Regions from separate parts of the Ruegeria sp. CDSA193 genome, predicted to be linked through region 1. Evidence: riboswitches for the same ligand, from Rfam matches in the RefSeq annotation. Region 1 holds a riboswitch; the other holds the start of a gene.

What was found. A riboswitch is a leader RNA that binds a small molecule or an ion and turns the genes downstream of it on or off. The one in region 1 is predicted to bind cobalamin.
Region 2: another riboswitch for cobalamin. It lies ahead of AC2FLG_RS14625 (hypothetical protein); the one in region 1 lies ahead of AC2FLG_RS08410 (CbtB domain-containing protein).

What each region holds. Positions count from the first base shown of each region.
Region 1 is NZ_JBXWPN010000004.1:54,203-58,557, reverse strand. Features, by position in the region: gene AC2FLG_RS08425 (cobyrinic acid a,c-diamide synthase CobB) at 1-723, shown strand, start outside; gene cobA (uroporphyrinogen-III C-methyltransferase) at 720-1,448, shown strand; gene cobF (precorrin-6A synthase (deacetylating)) at 1,441-2,184, shown strand; cobalamin riboswitch at 2,228-2,436, shown strand; gene AC2FLG_RS08410 (CbtB domain-containing protein) at 2,474-2,644, shown strand; gene AC2FLG_RS08405 (CbtA family protein) at 2,649-3,347, shown strand; gene AC2FLG_RS08400 (hypothetical protein) at 3,414-3,908, shown strand; gene AC2FLG_RS08395 (DUF1636 family protein) at 3,905-4,318, opposite strand.
Region 2 is NZ_JBXWPN010000007.1:47,940-52,294, reverse strand. Features, by position in the region: gene AC2FLG_RS14635 (DNA polymerase III subunit gamma/tau) at 1-859, opposite strand, end outside; gene AC2FLG_RS14630 (protein-tyrosine phosphatase family protein) at 1,016-1,516, shown strand; gene AC2FLG_RS14625 (hypothetical protein) at 1,518-1,922, opposite strand; cobalamin riboswitch at 2,006-2,225, opposite strand; gene AC2FLG_RS14620 (alpha/beta hydrolase family protein) at 2,365-3,222, shown strand; gene rsgA (ribosome small subunit-dependent GTPase A) at 3,247-4,275, opposite strand.

The DNA of each region.
Region 1 (4,355 bases):
GTGGAACATCCCGATCTGGAAAGCGCCATTGTCGGCTATGCTGCGTTCCTGCGTGAACATGTCGATCTGGAGGCGATCAAGCGGGCGGCTTCCTCAAGCCCAAATAGGCCATCGTCAGCCGTGCTGCCGCGCCCTCCGGCGCAGCGGATCGCACTGGCCCGGGATGCTGCGTTTTCGTTCACCTATCCGCATTTGCTGGAAGGCTGGCGCGCGGCGGGTGCAGAAATCCTACCGTTTTCACCACTGGCGAATGAAGCCCCTGCCCCGGATGCCGATCTGGTCTGGCTGCCGGGTGGGTATCCCGAGTTGCACGCAGGCACATTGGCCGCCGCCAACACCTTCCAGACTGGGCTGCGCAAACATGCCGAGACAAGACCTGTGCACGGCGAATGCGGGGGCTACATGGCGCTGGGTCAGGCGTTGATCGACAAAGACGGAGTCCAGCACGAAATGGCGGGCCTTCTGGGCCTTGTGACCTCCTATGAAAAGCGCAAGTTCAACCTGGGTTATCGCAAGGCAGAATTACTGGCCTCGATGGCCGGATTTGCCGAAGGCACAGCGCTACGCGGGCATGAGTTCCACTATTCCTCGATCATCGAACAGCCTGACGCGCCGCTGGCACGCGTGTTCGACGCCGAAGGCGCGGAAGGCCCGCAAACCGGATCGGTGCGAGGCAATGTCACTGGGACATTCTTTCATCTGATCGCCGAGGCCTCGGCATGAGTGGTTTTGTGTCCTTCATCGGTTCAGGCCCCGGCGACCCGGAATTGCTGACGCTGAAGGCGGTAGACAGGTTGCAGAAAGCTGATGCGGTGCTGTTTGACGACCTCAGCAGCGGCCCGATCCTGAGCCATGCCCGCGAGGATGCTGACCTGGTTGGTGTCGGCAAACGCGCCGGGCGCCCCTCGCCCAAGCAGGATCACGTCAGCCGCTTGTTGGTCGAATATGCACAAACCGGTCAGCATGTTGTGCGGTTGAAATCCGGTGATGGCGGCATGTTCGGCCGGCTTGAAGAAGAACTGGTGGCCCTGCAAGAGGCCGGGATCGACTATGAAATCATCCCCGGCATCCCCTCGGCGGTAGCGGCGGCGGCAGCGGCAGGCATTCCGCTGACCCGGCGACTGACCGCGCGGCGCGTGCAATTCGTCACCGGCCACGATGTCAGTGGCAAACTGCCCGAAGATCTGAACCTGGCAGCACTGGCTGATCCACAGGCTACGACCGTCGTATTTATGGGCAAGCGCACCTTTCCCCTTTTGGTTGGCGCCCTGCATTCGCACGGCCTACCGCTGGACACGCCTGCATTGATGGCCGAATCCGTCTCGACCCCCGAACAAAAGCTGCAACGCTCGACCATCGGTGCCTTGTCGCAGCAGTTGGAAACCGAGATCGGCACCGCCCCGGCCCTGATCCTGTATGGACCTCTGGCAGAGTTCGAAAATGATTGACCTGACGCTGATCGGTATTGGCACCGGCAACCCGGATCATGTGACATTTCAAGGGGCGCAGGCGATCCGTTCGGCGGACCTGATCCTGATCCCCCGCAAGGGCGAAAACAAGGCCGATCTGGCAGGGCTGCGCGAGCAGATCATCGCTCAGGTCGCGGATACTCCTCCGCAAATCGCGTATTTCGACATTCCCAAACGCCGTGCCGATGATGGCTATTTACGCGGAGTGGACGAATGGCACGACGCGATTGCATTGCGCTGGCAGGAGGCCATCGCAGCCCACCCGAAGGCCCGTCATGTGGCGCTGCTGATCTGGGGGGATCCGTCGCTGTATGACAGTTCGCTGCGAATCGCGGCACGTTTGACCCCTCAGCCAGAAACACGCGTGATTCCCGGCATCACAGCGCTGCAAGCGCTGACGGCGGCCCATGCGATTCCGATCAACGAACTGGGCGCGCCCTATATCGTCACAACTGGTCGTCGCATCCGGGACGAAGGATGGCCGGAAACCGCAGAAAACGTGGCGGTGATGCTGGATGGTGAATGTTCATTCCAAAACCTGGACATGGAAGACTTGGACATTTGGTGGGGCGCATATGTCGGCATGAAAGAGGAAATCCTGATCAAAGGCCCTTTGGCCGAGGTTGCCCAGCAGATTCTGGACCGCCGCGCCCATGCCCGTGCCGACCATGGTTGGATCATGGATATTTATTTGCTGAAAAAGCGCATAATCTGACACAATACGTCGCAAATGATGATTGCACCGCCACAGCTATAGCGGCTAAATGGGGGTGTCTGGTCCTGCCGGAGAAATCCGGATGCTAAGAGGGAATTTGGTGCGACTGCCTCGGTGGTCAACTCCAAAGCCGCCCCCGCGACTGTAAGCGGAGAGCCCCTGTTCAACCAGCCACTCCCGGTTCTCCGGGGGGAAGGCGAACAGAGGCATCGACCCGCAAGCCAGGAGACCTGCCAGGCGCAAAAACGAAACACCGGCCGTCGGGTGCGGCGGCAGAGGAGAATACAAAATGGCAACACAAACGAAAACAGCATCCGCCGCGCGTACAGGCTTTGTTCCGGTCATGTTTGCAGTGGTTCTGGGTCTGGGCCTCATTACGCTGACCGGTCACGTTCAGGCAGCGGCCCTGCATGATGCAGCGCATGACGTGCGTCACGCGACCGGCTTCCCCTGCCACTAAGACCGTGTTCAGTCGTATATTGACCAGCGCGTTGTTCGCTGGTGCTGCAGCGGGGCTGATTGCCGCCTTGCTGCAGTTGGTATTTGTGCAACCAGTATTGTTGCATGCCGAGCTTTATGAATCCGGAGAGCTGGTGCATTTCGGGGCCGAGACCGTATCGGCTCATCCCGAGCTGCCGCGCATGTTCTCTGAACTGACGCGTGATGCGCTGAGTGTCATCTTTACCATGCTGACCTATACCGGCTATTCGCTGGTGATGGTTGCGCTGATGTCGGTAGCCGAAGGTCAAGGGCATCAGATTGATGGCCGGACCGGCGTCCTTTGGGGTTTGGCCGGATTTATCGCCTTCCACCTTGCACCAGGTTTCACCCTGGCGCCCGAAGTGCCGGGTGTCGCGGCAGCCGATGTCTATGCACGTCAGGTCTGGTGGTTCGCAACGGTTGCAGCAGCCCTTGTCGCCATGTGGTTGATCGCCTTTGGAGGTAACCTGATCAGCTATGTGATCGCCGCAGTACTTCTGTTGGTGCCACATCTTATAGGTGCACCCGAGCCCGATGTTTTCACCGGCCCTGTGCCGACTGAAATTGGCGCGTTGTTCGCGGCACGAGCTTTTGGAATCGGTCTGGTTGCATGGGTTCTGGTTGGCGCGTTCGCTGGCTATTTCTGGCAGAAAGAAGCGCAACCTTCCGAAGCAACGGCCTGATCGCACTTCGATTGAACGCGCCGGGTGTAAACTTGGCGCGTTTCCCTATGTTTTCAAGGAAATACAATGACCCGTTCACTTGCTCTATTCGTGATCGGTCTGGTCTTTGGCGGCGGTACAGGATTTGTAATTGCTGCTGCAAACGGCGTCACATTTGATGGCCACGACCATTCTGATCCGTCTCTTCACGGAGCCTCACCCACTGAGACCATGGCCCACGATCATTCCACGGCCTTGAACCTACCGGCAGGCACAGATGCACCTACACTGGACATCGCTCTGACACAGGATCCTATGTCTGGCTGGAACCTGCATGTTATGCCAAAAAACTTTACCTTCGCACCGCAGAACGCATCGACCGCAGACATGGCAGGCGAAGGGCACGCGCATGTTTACATCAACGGAGAAAAGCTCGCCCGGCTTTACGGCAGTTGGATGCACATTGATCAGTTGCCCAAAGGTGAGGTCGAGGTTTCGGTTTCGCTGAATTCCAACAGCCATAGCCCGCTTTCGGTCGATAACGTGCCGGTTCGTGCTGCGGTTACGGTTCAGGTTGACTAAAGCGCCGGAATACGCGCACGCAAACACATCCGAAGCCGCCCGCAGGGTCGGGCGTCTTCGATCCAGCCCTGCGGGCTGTTCAGGTAAGTACGGCAAGTTTCAGCGATATCCGCAGCATCCGCCACCACATCGACACCCGAAAACACATAAGATGCGCGCCCCAGCGCCTGTATAGCCAGCGCCGTGGGTTCCGCGCAGCTGCTGAAACAGGCGTGTTCGCTCAATTCGACCTGATCCGTCAATCCAGCCCTTTTCAGTGCGTCCTTCACAGCCTGCACCTCGGCCGCCCGATCGCGTGCGGTGCCACAGGTTTTGCAGATCATCAGGCGCATCCGATCCAGACCTTTCCCTTCGTCCTGCGCCCGTTTCTGCGGCTTTAAGCGGCGCGGCGCAATCCCGAATGCACACAAGATTGTGAGTGCGACGTTCTCACATTTCTGGCAGGAT
Region 2 (4,355 bases), on a different contig from region 1:
CCCCTTCGGCATATTGCCCGCCCAATTCAGTCAGCGCGCATGCTGCATCCCCTCGCAGGATCATTTCCATCAAGTCCAATACCCGGCCCCGGTCGGCCAGACCCAGCATCGCGCGCACTTGATCTGCGCTGGTTTCACCGGCCCCATGGCTGATTGCCTGATCCAGCAGCGATGTTGCGTCGCGCGCCGACCCCTCGGCCGCGCGGGTGATCAGCGCCAGGGCATCATCCGCGATCTGTGCCTTCTCAGCCTCTGCGATCTTATTGAGCAGGCCAATCATGTCCTCGGGTTCGATCCGGCGCAGGTCAAATCGTTGGCACCGCGACAGAACAGTCACCGGGACTTTGCGGATTTCGGTCGTGGCAAAGATGAACTTCACATGCGCAGGAGGTTCTTCCAACGTCTTGAGCAGCGCGTTGAACGCGCTGGTCGAAAGCATGTGAACCTCGTCGATGATGTAGATCTTATAGCGCGCACTGGCGGCGCGGTATCGGACCGAGTCGATGATTTCGCGGATATCATTCACGCCGGTTCGGCTGGCGGCGTCCATTTCCATCACGTCGACATGGCGACCTTCCATGATGGCGACGCAATGTTCGCACTGGCCGCAAGGCTCGGTCGTGGGCTTGCCTTGCCCATCAGGACCGATGCAGTTCATGCCCTTGGCGATGATCCGGGCCGTGGTTGTCTTACCGGTGCCGCGGATGCCAGTCATGATGAAGGCTTGTGCAATCCGGTCGGCCTCGAACGCGTTTTTCAGCGTGCGCACCATTGCGTTCTGACCGACGAGGTCAGCAAAAGTTTCCGGGCGGTATTTCCGCGCGAGAACCTGATAGGCGGGGCTGGGCGTGTCGGTCATGTCTGCTCTGTTGGATTCGTGTCAGGTTTGCAGCGTAGAGACCCCCGCCGTCCGCGTCCACCGCGCGCGAAAAGGAATTTCGTTTTGGCAAGTTGCATCAGAGCCGGTAAATCATGAGGGGCTTTAGCCCCATGTGGTGATGCAGGAAAAGGAGCTGTGTTGGAGAGTTTTGCAATTCACCCTCTTGGATTGGGCAAAGGGCAGATCGCTCTGTGCCCACTGCCGGGTGTCACGGGCGATTATGCTGGGGATTTCGCAGTAATCCGGGATTGGGCGCCGGACCTGGTCATCTCGATGACTACTCTGGATGAGTTCCAGCATTCCGGCGCGCGTTCATTCGAGGCGGACCTGCAGTGCGAACGGATTGCCTGGGTCCACCTTCCGGTCTCCGATTTCGGCGCCCCCACGCCTGAGGTTGAGGCGCTTTGGCCGCAAGCCAGCGCCGCCGCCCAACATGTCCTTGCCAGTGGCGGCAAGGTGCTGGTGCATTGCCGCGGTGGGTGCGGACGCTCGGGGATGGTTGTGATGCGGCTAATGGTGGAATGCGGCGAAGCGCCTGACCAAGCGCTTCGGCGGTTGCGTGCGGTGCGGCCCTGCGCGGTGGAAACCGACGCGCAAAAGGACTGGGCCGGGTTGCCGGCCCGAACCCTTCCCTGAATCAGGCAGACACTTGATACGGAATACTTTCGCTGCGCGGCGGCAGGGTCGATACGTCGAGCATCGCACAGGGTGGTTCTGACAGAAAACCAGCGGATTTCTGGATGAACTCCGGCCCGAACATCATGTCGCCATAGGCGTCCAGCTTTTCTGTCGGCGTGTCTGTGCTGGTGCCGCAATAGACCCTGATCTGTTCTGATTGGGCCCGAAAACGGGCCGTGCAGCCTTCGGTGCAATGGGTCAGATCGCTGGTACCTTCGACCTCGAATGTTTTGGATGTCGCAGGCCTTGCCGTCGCCATCGCCTCGGCCATGGCGCGTGCCATTCGGGCAAGGGCGGGGCAGGGTTTCCCGGTCCTCTGACAGACGGTTGCGGTGAATTCGTGTGTTTTTGTCTTCCAGATCATAATGCGCCCTCCGCGCGCAGGACGGAGGGTGAGGATCAGGTGTGACAGCGCGCTGACGACCTGCCCGGACACCCCGCCCGAGTTTCGGTTTCGATACGATGGCAGGTCTCCTGACTTGCGGGTCGTCGCTTTGCCGACCTTCCCAGCCCTGGGGCCAGTGGTATTTCGGCATTGCTCACCGCTTACAGTTGCGGGGGCAGTCGCGGAGTTGGCCCTTTCCGGCATCGCCGGGGCAGACCGCACCGTGTTCCCTTTTCATCCCGCCCCAATTCCGGGGCAAGAACCATCACCACATCGCTAGCGGCTATGCAGACCCCGAGTCAAGCCACCTGTTGGGGTTCAAACCGGACGTTTGGTCATCTTGATGAAATCTTGACTCTGGTGGCCGAAATCGGGCCGATTGTTGAGTGAACCGAGTAGTTCAGAATTTGTTGGAAGCGCCATGCTTGATACCACGCCCTGCGTCCAGACTAAGGACTTTGACTTTGCCTCAGGCTCTGCCAGCCTGTCGGCGCGGCTGTATCTGCCTGAAACCGAGCCGAAGGTCGCCGTGGTGATTCACAGCGCAACTGCAGTGCCGCGCGAATATTACCAGCATTTTGCCCGTTGGCTGGCCGCCGAACAGGGTATTGCCTGTCTGACCTATGACTACAGCGATTTCGGGCATTCACTGCGCGACAAACTCAAAACCTCCGAGGTGACCATGGCGGATTGGGCCTTGGTCGACATGCCCGCCGCACGGGCTGAGATGCGCAGGCGGTTCCCGGACGCTTTGCAGTGGAGCATCGGTCATTCCCTTGGCGGCTTGCTGGGGCCGGTGCAGCCAGACATTGATCAGATCGACCGGATGATCTGTGTATGTTCGGGGCTGGTTACTCTGTCCGACCATCCCTGGCCCTATCGCGGGCTGGCGTGGTTGTTCTGGCACGGCCACGGGCGTCTGGCAGTGAATGCACTGGGGTATCTGCCGGGCAAAGCTGTGGGGATCGGTGCCGATTTGCCGGGCCCGGTCTATTGGCAATGGCGCAGCTGGTGCACGGCGCCGCAGAATTATGTGCCGCAGATCGGTGACGCTCTGCCCGAAGCGAGATGGGCGCAATCGAATACACCGGTGGACCTGTTCGCCTTCGAGGACGACCAGATGGTGCCGCCAGACGCAGTCTGGCGGCTTGCCGATCTGTATGGGCCGAAGGCGCGGCGACATCTGTTGTCTCCGAATGAATTCGGAGCGCCTGAGATCGGTCATATTGGCGCTTTTGCCCGCAGAAACCGGGCGGTTTGGCCCCGGTTGATTGCCTGAAAACGAGGCGCCTTTTTGTCACGCTTAGTGTCTGCTACGGGACTTTTTGTCGTGCATGACGGATCGCACCATTTTGCCAAAGGCTTTGTCACGTGCCCGTGACTGCGCGAGGGTCTCGGAATTCCTCTGATCTTCGCGCCGAAGCTTGTGCCAGCGCGCCAGCCGGTCGGGCTCAATCACGCCATTGGCAATCGCCTCCTGCACAGCACAACCGGGTTCGGCCTGGTGCTGGCAATCTGAGAACCGGCACGTTGCAGCCAATTCCAGAAGGTCGGAGAAAACCTCATCCACGCCGTCTTGGGCATCCATCAAACGCAGGGCGCGCATTCCTGGCGTATCAATCAGCCACCCCCCGTTTCGCATCGGGTGAAGCGCACGATGGGTCGTGGTGTGGCGACCCCGTGCGTCATCCTCGCGGATCCCCGCCGTTGTCCCGGCCTGACCAGTCATGGCGTTCGCCAATGTGGTTTTGCCGACACCGGATGAGCCGACCAAAGCAGCAGTTTGCCCGGCAGGGCACCAGGACAGGATCGGATCAATCTCTGACGCCTCCAGCGCGTTGACGGTTAGAACGGTCAGAAACCGAGCCAGCGAACTGGCCTGACTGGCATAGCTCTCTGGGTCAGGGCAGCTGTCGGCCTTGGTCAGGACAACAACCGGATAGCACCCGGCCTGATGCGCCAGCGCCAGATAACGCTCAAGCCGTGCCAGATTGAAATCGGCATTGCAGGAACTGACGATATACAGCACATCCACATTCGCCGCGATCAGCTGAACCTGCGCACCGGTGCCTGCGGCCCGGCGTTGCAAGAGGCTTTTGCGCTCCAAAAGATGCCGAATGCGGTTTTGATCATCCGCAAGGACCCAATCGCCAACCGCAAATTCGCCGGTTGATCGGTCAGGGGTCAGATCAGATGTGCCGCCAAGCGCATTCAGGCCGATCAGGCGATCACGATGGACGGCGTTGATGCGATGCGGTGTGCAGGTAGGGTTCACAGCATGTTGGGCTGCAAAATGAGAGGACCATCCCAGGTCCGAAAGTGTTTTGGACATTGTTCTGCCTGTGTTCAGATACAGGAAACCATCAGGGTGGCAGGCGCGCACCCGTCGGTAACGTGTTCAGGCAAAAGCGG